One region of the Streptomyces sp. NPDC044984 genome, then DNA from elsewhere that is predicted to be linked to it. Evidence: riboswitches for the same ligand, from Rfam matches in the RefSeq annotation. Region 1 holds a riboswitch; the other holds the start of a gene.
What was found. Region 1 has a riboswitch for thiamine pyrophosphate ahead of AB0A94_RS05225 (thiamine ABC transporter substrate-binding protein). Riboswitches for the same ligand answer to the same signal wherever they lie in the genome.
Positions count from the first base shown of each region.

Region 2: it holds a riboswitch for thiamine pyrophosphate, as region 1 does, so the genes downstream of both, thiO (glycine oxidase ThiO) here and AB0A94_RS05225 (thiamine ABC transporter substrate-binding protein) in region 1, are expected to answer to the same signal.

Region 1 is NZ_JBEZBE010000003.1:289,138-296,509, forward strand. It holds gene tsf (translation elongation factor Ts) at 1-309, shown strand, start outside; gene pyrH (UMP kinase) at 495-1,253, shown strand; gene frr (ribosome recycling factor) at 1,375-1,932, shown strand; gene AB0A94_RS05215 (phosphatidate cytidylyltransferase) at 1,932-3,056, shown strand; gene rlmN (23S rRNA (adenine(2503)-C(2))-methyltransferase RlmN) at 3,215-4,327, shown strand; TPP riboswitch at 4,363-4,468, shown strand; gene AB0A94_RS05225 (thiamine ABC transporter substrate-binding protein) at 4,549-5,631, shown strand; gene AB0A94_RS05230 (iron ABC transporter permease) at 5,679-7,280, shown strand; gene AB0A94_RS05235 (ABC transporter ATP-binding protein) at 7,281-7,372, shown strand, end outside.
Region 2 is NZ_JBEZBE010000011.1:45,683-53,054, forward strand. It holds gene pknB (Stk1 family PASTA domain-containing Ser/Thr kinase) at 1-454, opposite strand, end outside; gene AB0A94_RS14305 (thiazole synthase) at 678-1,472, opposite strand; gene thiS (sulfur carrier protein ThiS) at 1,475-1,675, opposite strand; gene thiO (glycine oxidase ThiO) at 1,672-2,838, opposite strand; TPP riboswitch at 2,836-2,947, opposite strand; gene AB0A94_RS14320 (hypothetical protein) at 2,990-3,328, shown strand; gene AB0A94_RS14325 (FAD-dependent oxidoreductase) at 3,361-4,602, shown strand; gene AB0A94_RS14330 (Rv2175c family DNA-binding protein) at 4,679-5,044, shown strand; gene thiE (thiamine phosphate synthase) at 5,354-6,019, shown strand; gene metF (methylenetetrahydrofolate reductase [NAD(P)H]) at 6,127-7,050, shown strand; gene AB0A94_RS14345 (hypothetical protein) at 7,107-7,372, shown strand, end outside.

The DNA of each region.
Region 1 (7,372 bases):
AACGCCGAGATCGCCAAGGGCGTCGCCCAGCACATCGCCGCCTTCGCGCCGAAGTACCTCTCCAAGGAGGACGTGCCGGCCGAGGTCGTCGAGTCCGAGCGCCGCGTCGCCGAGGAGACCACCCGCGCCGAGGGCAAGCCCGAGGCCGCCCTGCCGAAGATCGTCGAGGGTCGCCTCAACGGCTTCTTCAAGGACGCCACGCTGCTCGGCCAGCCCTACGCGCTGGACAACAAGAAGTCCGTCCAGAAGGTCCTGGACGAGGCCGGTGTCACCCTGAAGCGCTTCACGCGCATCAAGGTCGGCATCTGAGTCCGTACCGCGACGGGCGCGCGACCCCGATAGGGTCGACAGCAGTCGTTCGGACACGCGCACGCGCGCGTGCCGGACGACAGCAGATCTGACGAGGAGGCCATTGCCGCATGGGATGCGAACCACGCCCCACCGGCAATGGCCTTCTTCGTATGTGCAACACGTGAAAGAGGCGGGATCCGACGATGACCACCAAGGCTGAGAAGAGCGACGACGGCAAAGTACGCGGCCGGTTTCTGCTGAAGCTGTCCGGAGAGGCCTTCTCCGGTGGCGGAGGCCTGGGCGTCGATCCCGACGTGGTGCACGCCATCGCGCGTGAGATCGCGGCCGTCGTACGGGACGGCGCGCAGATCGCGATCGTCATCGGCGGCGGGAACTTCTTCCGCGGCGCCGAGCTCCAGGTGCGCGGCATGGACCGCGCGCGCTCCGACTACATGGGCATGCTCGGCACCGTGATGAACTGCCTCGCCCTCCAGGACTTCCTGGAGAAGGAGGGCGTCGACTGCCGCGTGCAGACCGCCATCACCATGGGGCAGGTCGCCGAGCCCTACATCCCGCTGCGCGCCGTACGGCACCTGGAGAAGGGCCGTGTGGTCATCTTCGGCGCCGGTATGGGCATGCCGTACTTCTCCACCGACACCACCGCCGCCCAGCGCGCCCTGGAGATCGACGCCGAGGCGCTGCTCATGGGCAAGAACGGTGTGGACGGCGTCTACGACTCCGACCCGAAGACCAACCCCGACGCCGTGAAGTTCGACGCGCTCGGCTACGGCGAGGTCATCACCCGGGACCTGAAGGTCGCCGACGCCACGGCCGTCACGCTCTGCCGTGACAACAGCCTCCCGATCGTCGTCTTCGAGCTTCTGAAGGAGGGCAATATCGCCCGCGCCGTCAAGGGTGAGAAGATCGGCACGCTGGTGGGCGACCAAGCCGGCCGCAGCTGACCGGGGGATGGACAATGTCCTGCCGGTCGGGAACCGTGCAGGAAGAAGACGCGACGCAGCCGGCCGCCGCCCCTGAAGAGGAACCGCGGCCGGGCCTACTCAAGACACGCAGGAGCAAGTGGTGATCGAAGAGACCCTCCTCGAGGCCGAGGAGAAGATGGAGAAGGCCGTCGTGGTCGCCAAGGAGGACTTCGCCGCGATCCGCACCGGCCGTGCGCACCCGGCGATGTTCAACAAGATCGTGGCCGACTACTACGGCGCGCCGACGCCGATCAACCAGCTGGCCTCGTTCTCCGTGCCCGAGCCGCGCATGGCCGTGGTGACGCCGTTCGACAAGAGCGCGCTGCGCAACATCGAGCAGGCGATCCGCGACTCGGACCTGGGCGTCAACCCGAGCAACGACGGCAACATCATCAGGGTGGTGTTCCCCGAGCTCACCGAGGAGCGCCGCCGTGACTACATCAAGGTCGCCAAGGGCAAGGGTGAGGACGCCAAGGTCTCCATCCGCTCCGTGCGCCGCAAGGCCAAGGACGCCATCGACAAGCTGATCAAGGACGGCGAGGTCGGCGAGGACGAGGGCCGCCGTGCGGAGAAGGAGCTCGACGACACCACCGCGAAGTACGTCGCCCAGGTGGACGAGCTCCTGAAGCACAAGGAAGCGGAGCTGCTCGAGGTCTGATGAACGACTCTTCCTGGGGGACGCCGCAGACCGGGTACTGGGGGCCGTCCGACCACGGGCAAGGCTGGGGGGCCGCTCCGGCGGGTCCCGCGTACGATGCGCACAACGCGCAGCACACGCGTCCCATGCCCATCGTGCCCGACGTACCCGAACACGGCGGAGACCAGGATGTGGACCGGGGGGCCGCTCGGCTGAGCGGCCCCCCGTTCCGAGACGAGCCGACGCGGGCCCGCCCCCTTCCGGGGGAGGTGCCGCAGAATCCGGAGCCCATGCCCGACGCCCCGCAGCCGGCACCCGCACCGCAGAAGAAGAGCGCGGGGCGGGACCTCGGCGCCGCGATAGGCGTCGGCGTCGGACTCGGCGTGGTGATCGTCGCGTCGCTGTTCGTCGTCAAGGCGGTCTTCGTCGGCGTGGTCGCGCTCGCCGTGGTGGTGGGCCTGTGGGAGCTGACGTCGCGGCTGCGGGAGCGCAAGGGCATCAAGGCGCCCCTGGTACCGCTCGCGCTGGGCGGTGCGGCCATGGTCGTCGCCGGGTACGTCCGGGGGGCCGAGGGCGCGTGGGTCGCCGTGGCGCTCACCGCGCTGGCGGTGCTGGTCTGGCGCATGGCGGCGCCGCCCGAGGGCTACCTCAAGGACGTCACGGCGGGCGTCTTCGCGGCGTTCTACGTGCCGTTCCTGGCGACCTTCGTCGCGATGATGCTCACCGCCGACGACGGCCCGTGGCGCGTCCTGACCTTCCTGCTGCTGACGGTCGTCAGCGACACCGGCGCGTACGCGGTCGGCTGGCGCTTCGGCAGGACCAAGCTCGCCCCGCGCATCAGCCCCGGCAAGACCCGCGAGGGCCTGCTGGGCGCGGTGTCGTTCGCGATGGTCGTCGGCGCGCTGTGCATGGAGTTCCTGATCGACGGCGGCAGCTGGTGGCAGGGCCTGCTGCTGGGCCTCGCGGTCGCGGCCAGCGCCACACTGGGCGACCTGGGCGAGTCCATGATCAAGCGGGACCTGGGCATCAAGGACATGGGCACGCTGCTCCCGGGGCACGGGGGCATCATGGACCGCCTGGACTCCCTGCTGCCGACGGCACCGGTGGTGTGGCTGCTGCTGGTGATCTTCGTCGGATCGGGTTGACGGCGAACAGGTACTCTGGAAGGGCTCGCGGTGTACCGCGGGCCCTTCCGTACGTTCCCGCCCCGCGCGGGTCGTCTCCTGGCCCAGGCACAGTGGTGCCGTCGTCCCCGCCCGTGCGGAGTGAGCCAGGCCCCGTCGTCCTGAGGAGTTGCCCGACCGTGGCCCGTCCCGTTCCCGGTGAGCTCACCTTCGTCGCCCCCCGCGGAGCGAAGAAGCCGCCGCGGCACCTCGCCGATCTCACGCCCGCCGAGCGCAAGGAGGCGGTCGCCGCGGCCGGCGAGAAGCCGTTCCGCGCCAAGCAGCTCTCGCAGCACTACTTCGCGCGGTACGCGCACGACCCGGAGCAGTGGACCGACATCCCCGCCGGCTCGCGCGGCAAGCTGCAGGAAGCGCTGCTTCCGGAGCTGATGACGGTCGTCCGGCACCTGTCGACCGACCAGGGCACCACCCGCAAGACGCTGTGGAAGCTGTTCGACGGCACCCTCGTCGAGTCCGTCCTGATGCGCTACCCGGACCGGGTGACGATGTGCATCAGCTCCCAGGCGGGCTGCGGGATGAACTGCCCGTTCTGCGCCACCGGGCAGGCCGGGCTGGACCGCAACCTGTCCACCGCCGAGATCGTGCACCAGATCGTGGACGGGATGCGGGCGCTCCGGGACGGCGAGGTGCCCGGTGGCCCGGCGCGGCTGAGCAACATCGTGTTCATGGGCATGGGCGAGCCGCTCGCCAACTACAACCGGGTCGTGGGCGCCATCCGCCGCCTCACCGACCCCGAGCCGGACGGGCTCGGCCTGTCCCAGCGCGGCATCACCGTGTCCACCGTCGGTCTCGTCCCGGCGATCCACCGGTTCTCCGACGAGGGCTTCAAGTGCCGGCTCGCCATCTCGCTGCACGCCCCCGACGACGAACTGCGCGACACCCTCGTCCCCGTGAACACGCGGTGGAAGGTGCGCGAGGTGCTCGACGCCGGGTTCGAGTACGCGGCCAAGTCGGGGCGGCGGCTGTCCATCGAGTACGCCCTCATCCGGGACATCAACGACCAGGCCTGGCGCGGTGACCGGCTCGGACGGATGCTCAAGGGCCGACCGGTGCACGTCAACCTCATCCCGCTCAACCCCACCCCCGGCTCCAAGTGGACCGCCTCCCGTCCCGAGGACGAGAAGGCGTTCGTGGAGGCGATCGCCGCGCACGGTGTGCCGGTGACGATCCGGGACACCCGTGGACAGGAGATCGACGGGGCGTGTGGTCAGCTCGCCGCGAGCGAGAGGTAATGTGACTCGCGTAAGCCAGAGGTAAGCACATCTTCATATTCCGACAGGGGAGCGCCACAGCGCTGAGAGTGCGGCACCGGCCGCAGACCCTCCGAACCTGGCCCAGGTCATTCTGGGTAGGGAGATCGGTCATCACTCGAGCTGTTGCGCCCTGCCCGGGACCCCGCAGCGGGGACCCGGGCAGGGCCGCGTCTCTTCCTGGTCACTCCAGGAGGAATCAAGTGGGCATCACCAAGAAGATCACGGTCCTGGCCGTCGGGCTGGGGCTGGTCACGCTGTCCGCGTGCGGGTCGTCCGGCGACGACGACGCGAGCGGTGGCGGGTCCAGGACCGTGACCCTCGTCAGCCACAACTCGTGGGCCGTGTCGAAGGACGTCGTCGCCGCCTTCGAGAAGCAGTCCGGATACAAGCTCAAGGTCCTCGAGGACGGCGACGCCGGGCAGGCCGTGAACAAGGCCGTCCTGACCAAGGACAACCCCCAGGGCGACGTCTTCTTCGGCGTCGACAACACCCTGCTCTCCCGCGCCCTCGACAACGGGCTGTTCCAGCCGTACGAGGCCGAGGGATCGGACGAGGTCCTGCCGGAATACCGGGTGGACCGGGACAAGCACCGGGTCACCCCCGTCGACAGCGGCGACGTCTGCGTCAACTACGACAAGGCGTGGTTCGACGAACACGACCTGACCCCGCCGAAGACCTTCGACGACCTGGTCGAGCCCGAGTACGAGGACCTCCTCGTCGTCGAGAACGCCTCCACCTCCTCGCCCGGCCTCGGCTTCCTGCTCGGCACCGCCGCGCAGTACGGCGACGAGGGCTGGCCGGACTACTGGAAGAAGCTCAAGGCCAACGGCGTCAAGGTGGTCGACGGCTGGGAGCAGGCCTACAACGAGGAGTTCTCCGGCTCGGCCGGCGGCAAGCAGGCCAAGGCCGACCGGCCGCTGGTGGTGTCGTACGCCTCCTCGCCGCCCGCCGAGGTCGTCTACGCCGACCCGAAGCCGGACACCGCGCCCACCGGTGTCGCCGAGGGCACCTGCTTCCGCCAGGTCGAGTACGCGGGCCTGCTGAGCAACGCGAGGAACCCCGAGGGCGGCAAGGCGCTGCTCGACTTCCTGATCAGCAAGCCGTTCCAGGAGGACATGCCGCTCAACATGTTCGTGTACCCGGTGCTGGAGGGCGCCCGGGTGCCCGAGGAGTTCGTGAAGTTCGGGCCGCAGGCGAAGGACCCGCAGACCATGGACCCGGCGAAGATCGCCGACAACCGTGACCAGTGGGTCAAGGCGTGGACCTCGCTCGTACTGAAGTGACGCGGACCGCGGCGAGGCGGCGCGGGAGCGCGGCGCGGCTCGGCCTGATGGCCGTGCCCGTCGCGTTCTTCGCCGTCTTCTTCGCCTACCCCGTCACCGCGATCGTCGCGCGCGGACTGAGGACCGACGGGACCTGGCAGCTCGGACGGATCGGGGACGTACTGGCGCAGTCCGGCGTCCGGCAGGTGCTGTGGTTCACCACCTGGCAGGCCCTCGTCTCCACCGCCCTCACCCTGCTGATCGCCCTGCCCGGCGCGTACGTCTTCGCCCGCTTCGACTTCCCCGGCAAGCAGGTGCTGCGGGCCGTGGTCACCGTGCCGTTCGTGCTGCCGACGGTCGTCGTCGGTACGGCGTTCATGGCGCTCGTCGGACGCGGCGGGCTCCTCGACGAACTGTGGGGACTGCGGCTGGACACCACGGTGTGGGCGATCCTGCTCGCGCACGTCTTCTTCAACTACGCCGTCGTCGTACGCACGGTGGGCGGGCTCTGGTCCCAGCTCGACCCGCGGCAGGAGGAGGCCGCGCGGATGCTCGGCGCCTCGCGGTTCGCGGCCTGGTGGTCCGTCACCCTGCCCGCGCTCGCGCCCGCCGTGGCGGCGGCCGCGCTGATGGTCTTCCTGTTCACCTTCACCTCCTTCGGCGTGGTGCAGATCCTCGGCGGTCCCACCTTCTCCACCCTCGAAGTGGAGATCTACCGGCAGACCTCGGAGATCTTCGACCTGTCCACGGCCGCCGTCCTGACGATGATCCAGTTCGTCGCCGTGGGCGCGATCCTCGCCCTGCACGCCTGGACCGTACGGCGCCGGGAGACCGCGCTGCGGCTGGTGGACGCCTCGGTGACCGCACGCCGGCCGCGCGGCGCCGGGCAGTGGGCGCTGCTGGGCGGAGTCGTCGCCACCGTCGCCGTACTGATCCTGCTGCCGCTCGCGGTGCTGGTGGAACGGTCCTTCGGCGACGCCGGGTCCACCTACTACCGGACGCTGACCGAGGACGACGGGGGAGTGTTCCTCGTCGCGCCGATCGAGGCGGTCGGCAACTCGCTGCGGTACGCCGTCGCCGCCACCGCCATCGCCGTGGTGATCGGCGGGCTCGCGGCCGTGGCGCTGACCCGGCGGGACGCGGGACGGCTGGTGCGCGGCTTCGACGCGCTGCTGATGCTGCCGCTCGGCGTGTCCGCGGTGACCGTCGGCTTCGGCTTCCTCATCGCCCTCGACGAGCCGCCGCTGGACCTCCGTGCCTCCTGGATCCTGGTCCCGCTCGCACAGGCGCTGGTCGGCGTCCCCTTCGTCGTACGGACGATGCTGCCGGTGCTGCGGGCCGTGGACGTACGGCTGCGCGAGGCGGCGGCGGTGCTCGGGGCGTCGCCGTGGCGGGCGTGGCGGGAGGTGGACCTGCCGCTGGTGCGGCGGGCGCTGCTGATCGCCGCCGGATTCGCGTTCGCGGTGTCGCTGGGCGAGTTCGGGGCGACGGTGTTCATCGCGCGGCCGGAGAGTCCGACGCTGCCCGTCGCCGTGGCGCGGCTGCTGGGGCGGCCCGGAGACCTCAACTACGGGCAGGCGATGGCCCTGTCGACGATTCTGATGATCGTGTGCGCGGTGGCGCTGCTCGTGCTGGAGCGGCTGCGGACCGACCGGACCGGGGAGTTCTAGATGCTGCTGAGCCTTCAGGCCGCGACCGTCCGCTTCGGCGGGCGGGCGGTGCTGGACGCCGTCGACCTGGGGGTCGCCGAGCACGAGATCGT
Region 2 (7,372 bases), on a different contig from region 1:
CGTCCCCGATCAGCACGTTCTCGGGCTTCATGTCGCGGTGCACGAACCCGGCCCGGTGCGCGGCGCCGAGCGCGGCCAGCACCGGCTCCAGGATGTCCAGCGCGGCGCGCGGCTGGAGCGCCCCGCGCTCGCGCAGCACGTCGCGCAGGGTGCAGCCGGCGACGTACTCCATCGCCAGGTAGACGTACGCCCCGTCGGTGCCCTGGTCGAAGACCTGCACCACGTTGGGGTGGGCCAGCCGGGCGACCGACTTCGCCTCGCGGATGAACCGCTCGACGAACGAGCCGTCGGCCGCGAGGGAGGGGTGCATCACCTTGAGCGCGAGGATGCGGTCCAGACGGGTGTCCACGGCCCGGTAGACCGTGGCCATCCCGCCGACCGCGATCCGCGCCTCGACGCGGTACCGGCCGTCGAGCACCTGCCCGACCAGAGGGTCCTGAAGGGTCGTGTCCACGCAGCGAGTCTACGAGGCCCCACCGACACCCCCGCCCCGTTCAACCGCTGTTGGAGCGGACCTGTGACCTGTGTTACCTGGCTGCGGCCGGTCGTGCTCTGCCGGGGGTGAGTTTCGCTCGCCGCGCTTACCGGGTGCCGCTGCGCCCACCCTCCCCCACTCTCGGCTCCGCTCGAGCGGGGGACCCCCATCGCCCCAGCGGCACGACTGTCCGCAGCGGCGCCTAGAAAGCAGGCCGCTCCGGATCCAGCACGGCCAAGCCCTCCGCGGGAGACGACGCCTCGGCGTACCACCGCCGGGGAATCCGCCCCGCCAGTCGGGCCAACCGCCCCGCCTCCACCGCCCCCCGCATCGCGGAAGCCATCAGCACCGGCTCCTGCGCCCGGGTGACGGCGGACGCCAGCATCACCCCCGCACACCCCAGCTCCATCGCCAGCGCCACGTCCGACGCGGTCCCCGCCCCCGCGTCCAGGATCACCGGCACCCCCGCCCGCTCCACGATCAACTCGAAGTTGTGCGGGTTGCGGATCCCCAGCCCCGACCCGATCGGCGACCCCAGCGGCATGACCGCCGCGCACCCCACGTCCTCCAGCTTCCGCGCCAGCACCGGATCGTCGTTCGTGTACGGCAGCACCGTGAACCCGTCGTCGACCAGCGTCTCCGCCGCGTCCAGCAGCTCGACCGGGTCCGGCAGCAGGGTCCGCTCGTCGGCGATGACCTCCAGCTTGACCAGGTCCGTGCCGAGCGCCTCCCGCGCGAGACGCGCGGTGAGCACCGCCTCCCCGGCGGTGAAGCACCCCGCAGTGTTCGGCAGCACCCGGATGCCCAGCCTCTCCAACACCGACAGCACGGACCCGTGCACCGAGGGGTCCACGCGCCGCATCGCGACGGTCGTCAGCTCCGTCCCGGACGCCACCAGCGCCCGCTCCAGCACGTCGAGGCTCGGCGCCCCGCCGGTGCCCATGATCAGGCGGGACGTGAGGGACGTACCGCCGAGGAGGAGCGGATCGTCGGCCATGGTCAACCTCCCTGGACGGCGGTCAGGACTTCCACGCGGTCACCCTCACGGAGGGGCGTGGCGGGCCACTGCGCGCGCGGGACGACGGTTTCGTTGAGGGCGGCGGCCACCCCCGAGGGCGCCGCGGTGAGTGACTTCACGACGAGGTCGAGAGCGGTGCCGGGCGGGAACTCCCGGCGCTCCCCGTTGACCGAGACGTTCATGCGGGCTGCTCCGTGCGGACGGCGGCGCCGAAGCGCCGTGGGGTGAACGGACGGGCCACCTCCGGCAGGGCGCCGGTGGTCAGGACCTCCGCCATGACATCGCCGGTGACCGGCGTCAGCAGGACGCCGTTGCGGTAGTGGCCGGTGGCCAGCAGCAGCCCCTCGAGACCGGTCGGGCCGAGCAGCGGCGCGTTGTCGGGGGAGCCGGGACGCAGTCCGGCCCGGGTCTCGGTCAGCGGCAGCTCGGTGATGCCGGGGACCAGCTCGTGGGCGTCGCGCAGCAGCTCGTACACGCCGCCCGCGGTCACCGTCGTGTCCCAGCCCATCTCCTCGCTGGTCGCCCCGACCACCAGCTCGCCGTTCCCGCGCGGCACCAGGTAGACGTGGCTGCCGCGCACCACGGCCCGCACGGTCCGGCTCAGGAAGGGACCGTGCCGCGCGGGCATCGTCAGCCGTACGACCTGCCCCTTCACGGGGCGCACCGGCGGCAGCACGTCCGTGGGGACGCCCGCGAGCCGCCCGCTGAGGCTGCCCGCGGCGAGCACCACCTGCCCGGCGCCGAGGCCGGTGCCGTCGGCCGTGACCACGCCCGTCGCGCGGTCTCCCGCGACGACGAGCCGCTCGGCCCAGGCACGGTGGACGGTCACGCCCATGCGCTCACAGGCGGTGACCAGCGCGGCCGCCAGCCGCCGCGGATCGATCTGGTGGTCGCCGTCCACCCGCAGGCCGCCGCGCACGCCCGGCGCGAGCATCGGCTCCAGGCGCCGGCATTCCCGCCCGGACAGCCACTGCGAGTCCAGCCCGGAGCGCTGCTGCAGGGCGTGCAGTTCCCGCAGGTGGGCGCGGTCGTCGGCGTCCAGTGCCACGGCGAGCGTGCCGCACGCGCGGTAGCCGAGGTCGTGGCCGGTCAGCTCGGTCAGCTCGGCCGCGAAGCCGGGATAGCGCCGCGCGGAGGCGAGGTTCAGACCGAGCAGGGTCTCCTCGCCGTAGTGCAGTTCCGTGACGGCGGCCAGCATCCCGGCGGCCACCTCGGCGGCGCCGCCGCCCGGCTCGGGGTCCACCACGGTCGTGGCGAGACCGCGCTGCGCGGCCCGCCAGGCCGTGACCAGACCGATGATTCCGCCCCCGACGACGAGGACGTCTGAGGTGCGCGTGGGCGACATGGGCGTCCAGCCCCTCCCTTCGCCGGCATGACCCGGATCAGGTTCGTACGGTCGGAGGCCGCCAGCCTCCCTCTCAGCCCGGTGCGTCCGGGCTCCCGCGAGTGCTTGTACGTTGGCCACCCTAGCAACGCGCTTGTAAGGGAGCCCCCGCGTGGCACCATCGCTCGACGGACTCGTCCTCGCCCCCGTGGCCGACCAGGCCCCCGGCCAGGTCGGCACCCGCACCCGCTTCGTCTACCACGAGCGGGGCGGTGAGATCTGGGCCGAGTACGCGGGCGGCGACGTCGTGCGCGGGCACTTGGTGGGCACCCGCGCGGGGGACCGGCTGGACTTCCGGTACGTGCAGCTGAAGCGGGACGGCACCACCTCCTCGGGGCACTGCGTGTCGACGGTCGTGGAGCTGCCCGACGGACGGGTACGGCTGGAGGAGAGCTGGGCGTGGGAGTCGCAGCCGGGCAGCGGGACGAGCGTGGTGGAGCAGCTCGGCTGATCGATGCCGTGCCGGGTGTCTAAGGTGATCGGGTGAGCGAGCAGACGCAGCAGCCGGGAGGGCCGGAGCCGCGGCGGGTGGTGGTGGCGGGCGCGGGCATGGCCGGCGTGCAGACCGCCCTCGCCCTGCGGGAGCAGGGTTTCACCGGCACCGTGACCCTGATCGGTGCGGAACCCCACCAGCCGTACGACCGGCCGCCGTTGTCCAAGGCGGTGCTGCTGGGCAAGGCCGAGGACTCCGCCTTCGACGTCGACTTCGAGGACGCCGGCATCGAACTGCGGCTCGGCTGCGAGGTGCTCGGCCTGCGCCCCGGCGACCACGAGCTGGACACGGAGGCCGGGCCCGTCCCGTACGACGTCCTGGTGGTCGCCACCGGCGCGGAACCGGTCCGGCTGCCGGGCACGGAGGGCGTGCCCGGCGTGCATCTGCTGCGCACCCTGGACGACGCCGCGCGGCTGCGGCCGGTGCTCGCGCGGCAGCACGACATCGTGGTGGTCGGCGCCGGCTGGATCGGCGCGGAGTTCGCCACGGCGGCCCGCGAGGCGGGCTGCGCGGTCACCGTCGTGGAGGCCGAGGAGCGGCCGCTCACCGGGGTGCTGCCCGCCGGGGTGGCCGCCCCGATGGCCGCCTGGTACGCGGAGGCCGGCGTCACGCTGCGCACGCACGCGCGCGTGGAGCGCGTCGAGCCCGGCACCGTGGTCCTGGACGACGGTACGCGGCTGCCCGCGGGCGCCGTGGTCGTCGGCATCGGGGCCCGGCCCGCCACCGCCTGGCTGGCGGGCTCCGGGATCGAGTTCGGGGCGCACGGGGAGGTCGCCGCCGACCGTCATCTGGCGACCTCCCTGCCGGACGTGTACGCGGTCGGCGACTGCGCGTCCTTCCCGTCCGGGCGCTACGGCGAGCGCCTGCTGGTCCACCACTGGGACAACGCCCTCCAGGGGCCGCGCACGGTCGCCGTGAACGTCCTGGGCGCGCCCACCGGCCGGGAGCCGGCGGTCTACGATCCGGTGCCGTACTTCTGGTCCGAGCAGTTCGGGCGTTTCGTGCAGTACGCGGGGCACCACGCGGGCGCCGACCGGATGGTGTGGCGCGGGGACCCCGCCGAGGCGGCGTGGAGCGTCTGCTGGCTGCGGGAGTCCCGCCTGGTCGCGCTGCTCGCGGTGGGACGGCCCCGGGACCTGGCGCAGGGGCGCAGGCTGATCGAGGCGGGCACGGCGATGGACGCGGAGCTGCTGGCGGACCCGGCGCGGCCCCTGAAGTCGGCGACGGCGTGACACCCCGGCCCGGCGCGTCCGCCCAGGTGGGCGGGGCTGACTTCCGACTGTCAGTGGCAGATGGCAGGCTTGTCCCGTGACCGAGATTGACGCAAAGATCGATGCTCTCGTCCCCGCCTGGCTCACTCTCCCCGACATCGCCGAGATGTTCGGCGTCGAGGTGACGCGCGTCCGGCAGCTGGTCAAGGAGGGCCAGCTCATCGCCGTGCGCCGGGGTGAGAACCGCGCGCTGCACGTGCCCGCCGCCTTCATCGACGGGGACAAGATCGTCAAGGGCCTGACCGGAACCCTGACGCTCCTGCGGGACGACGGCTTCACGGTCGAAGAGATGCTGGAATGGCTCTTCACCCCCGACCCCACCCTGCCGGGCACGCCCGCGCAGGCGCTCAGCGAGAACCGCGGCACGGAGGTGAAGCGCCGGGCCCAGGCGCTCGCGGTCTGACCGCACCCGACCGACCGGACAGAGCGAACGACGACGGCCGGGGCATCAGCCCCGGCCGTGGGGGCGGTCCACGCCGGCGCCACGGCCGGGGCGGCTCCCGGACCGGGCTTCGCGCACCGGTCGAGGACGTCTCGCGGTGTGCGGGGGGCGTGCAGGCAGCCGTGAGGGGTGTCTCGCGGTCGCCGGTGCGGCGGCATAGGGTCCGTTGCGGTGTGTGCCGCCCCGGTCCGTGACCGTCGCGAGCGCCCGCCGCCGACACACCGGGCCCACCGGGTCCGTACGCCGCCGCCACTCCGGGGGGACCCTCCTATGACCGACACCGCTCGCGCCCGGCTCGCCGACGCCCGGCTCTACCTGTGCACCGACGCCCGCAGGCGGCAGGGCGATCTCGCGGAGTTCCTGGACGCGGTCCTGGCCGGCGGGGTCGACATCGTGCAGCTGCGGGACAAGGGCATGGAGGCCGGTGAGGAGCTGGAGCACCTGGCGGTCCTCGCCGACGCCTGCGCCCGGCACGGCAAGCTGCTCGCGGTCAACGACCGCGCGGACGTCGCCCACGCCGCCGGCGCCGACGTCCTCCACCTCGGCCAGGGCGACCTGCCCGTCCCCGCCGCCCGCGCGATCCTCGGCGACGGCGTCCTGGTCGGCCGCTCCACCCACGCCGAGGCCGAGGCCGCCGCGGCGGCCGTCCAGCCCGGCGTGGACTACTTCTGCACCGGGCCCTGCTGGCCCACCCCCACCAAGCCCGGCCGCCACGCCCCCGGTCTCGGTCTGGTCCGGTACACCGCCGCCCTGGGCACCGAGCGCCCCTGGTTCGCCATCGGCGGCATCGACCTCGGCAACCTCGACGAGGTGCTGGACGCCGGTGCCCGCCGGGTCGTCGTCGTGCGAGCCGTCACCGAGGCGGACGACCCGGGCGCGGCGGCGGCCGGGTTCGCGAAGCGGCTGCGGCAGGCGGCACCCGTGGACGCCGGATGACCCCCGCGTGTCTCAGGTTTGTCCAAGGGATGGACAACAAGTCGGCATTCCAGACAAATGTCCCGCATCCGGTTGGGGGACCGCCGACCCCTGGCTAACCTGCCGGTATGGCCCTCGGAACAGCATCCACCAGGACTGATCGCGCACGCACCGTGCGCGACATGCTCGCCTCCGGCAAGACGACGTTCTCGTTCGAGTTCTCGGCGCCGAAGACCCCCAAGGGTGAGCGGAACCTGTGGAGCGCGCTGCGCAGGGTCGAGGCGGTCGCCCCGGACTTCGTCTCCGTGACCTACGGCGCGGGCGGCTCCACGCGCGCGGGCACGGTCAAGGAGACCCAGCAGATCGTCGCCGACACCACCCTCACCCCGGTCGCCCACCTCACCGCGGTCGACCACTCCGTCGCCGAGCTGCGCAACATCATCGGCCAGTACGCCGACGCCGGGATCCGCAACATGCTCGCCGTGCGCGGCGACCCGCCCGGCGACCCGATGGGCGACTGGGTGCCGCACCCGCAGGGGCTCACCTACGCCGCCGAACTCGTCCGGCTCATCAAGGAGTCGGGCGACTTCTGCGTCGGTGTCGCCGCCTTCCCGGAGATGCACCCGCGGTCGGCCGACTGGGACACCGACGTCGCCCGCTTCGTCGACAAGTGCCGGGCGGGCGCCGACTACGCGATCACCCAGATGTTCTTCCAGCCCGAGTCCTATCTGCGACTGCGTGACCGAGTCCACGCGGCGGGCTGCGCGACCCCGGTGATTCCCGAAGTCATGCCGGTGACCAGCGTGAAGATGCTGGAGAGGTTGCCAAAGCTCAGTAACGCCGTGTTCCCGGGGGCCCTTGAAGAGCGGATCCTCGCAGCGAAGGACGATCCGGCGGCGGTACGCTCCATCGGTATCGAGTTCGCCACGGAGTTCTGTGCCCGGCTGCTGGCCGAGGGAGTGCCCGGACTGCACTTCATCACGCTCAACAACTCCACGGCGACCCTGGAAATCTACGAGAACCTGGGCCTGCACCACCCACCGCGGGCCTAGACCGGTCGCACTCATATACGACACACTGAGTAGCGACCACTGGGAGAGGGGCGTACATGGGCTGGACGGTCCTCTACATCGCGTTCGGCATCGTCGCGTTGTGGTTGCTCGGTGAGGTGCTGCTGCAGTACAAGGCGCGCCTGCGCTGGCGGCTGCTCGCCTTCGGCGGCTTCCTCGGCGTCGTGCTCGGTGTGCTGATCCCGTCCGTGGTCGTCATCGGTCTCGGCGCCGCGGCCTTCGCGGTCGGCCAGACCTATGTGACGCTGTCGTTCCGCCGCGGCTTCGCGGCCGGCTGGGCGGTCAACGCGCCGGTGCTGGCCGC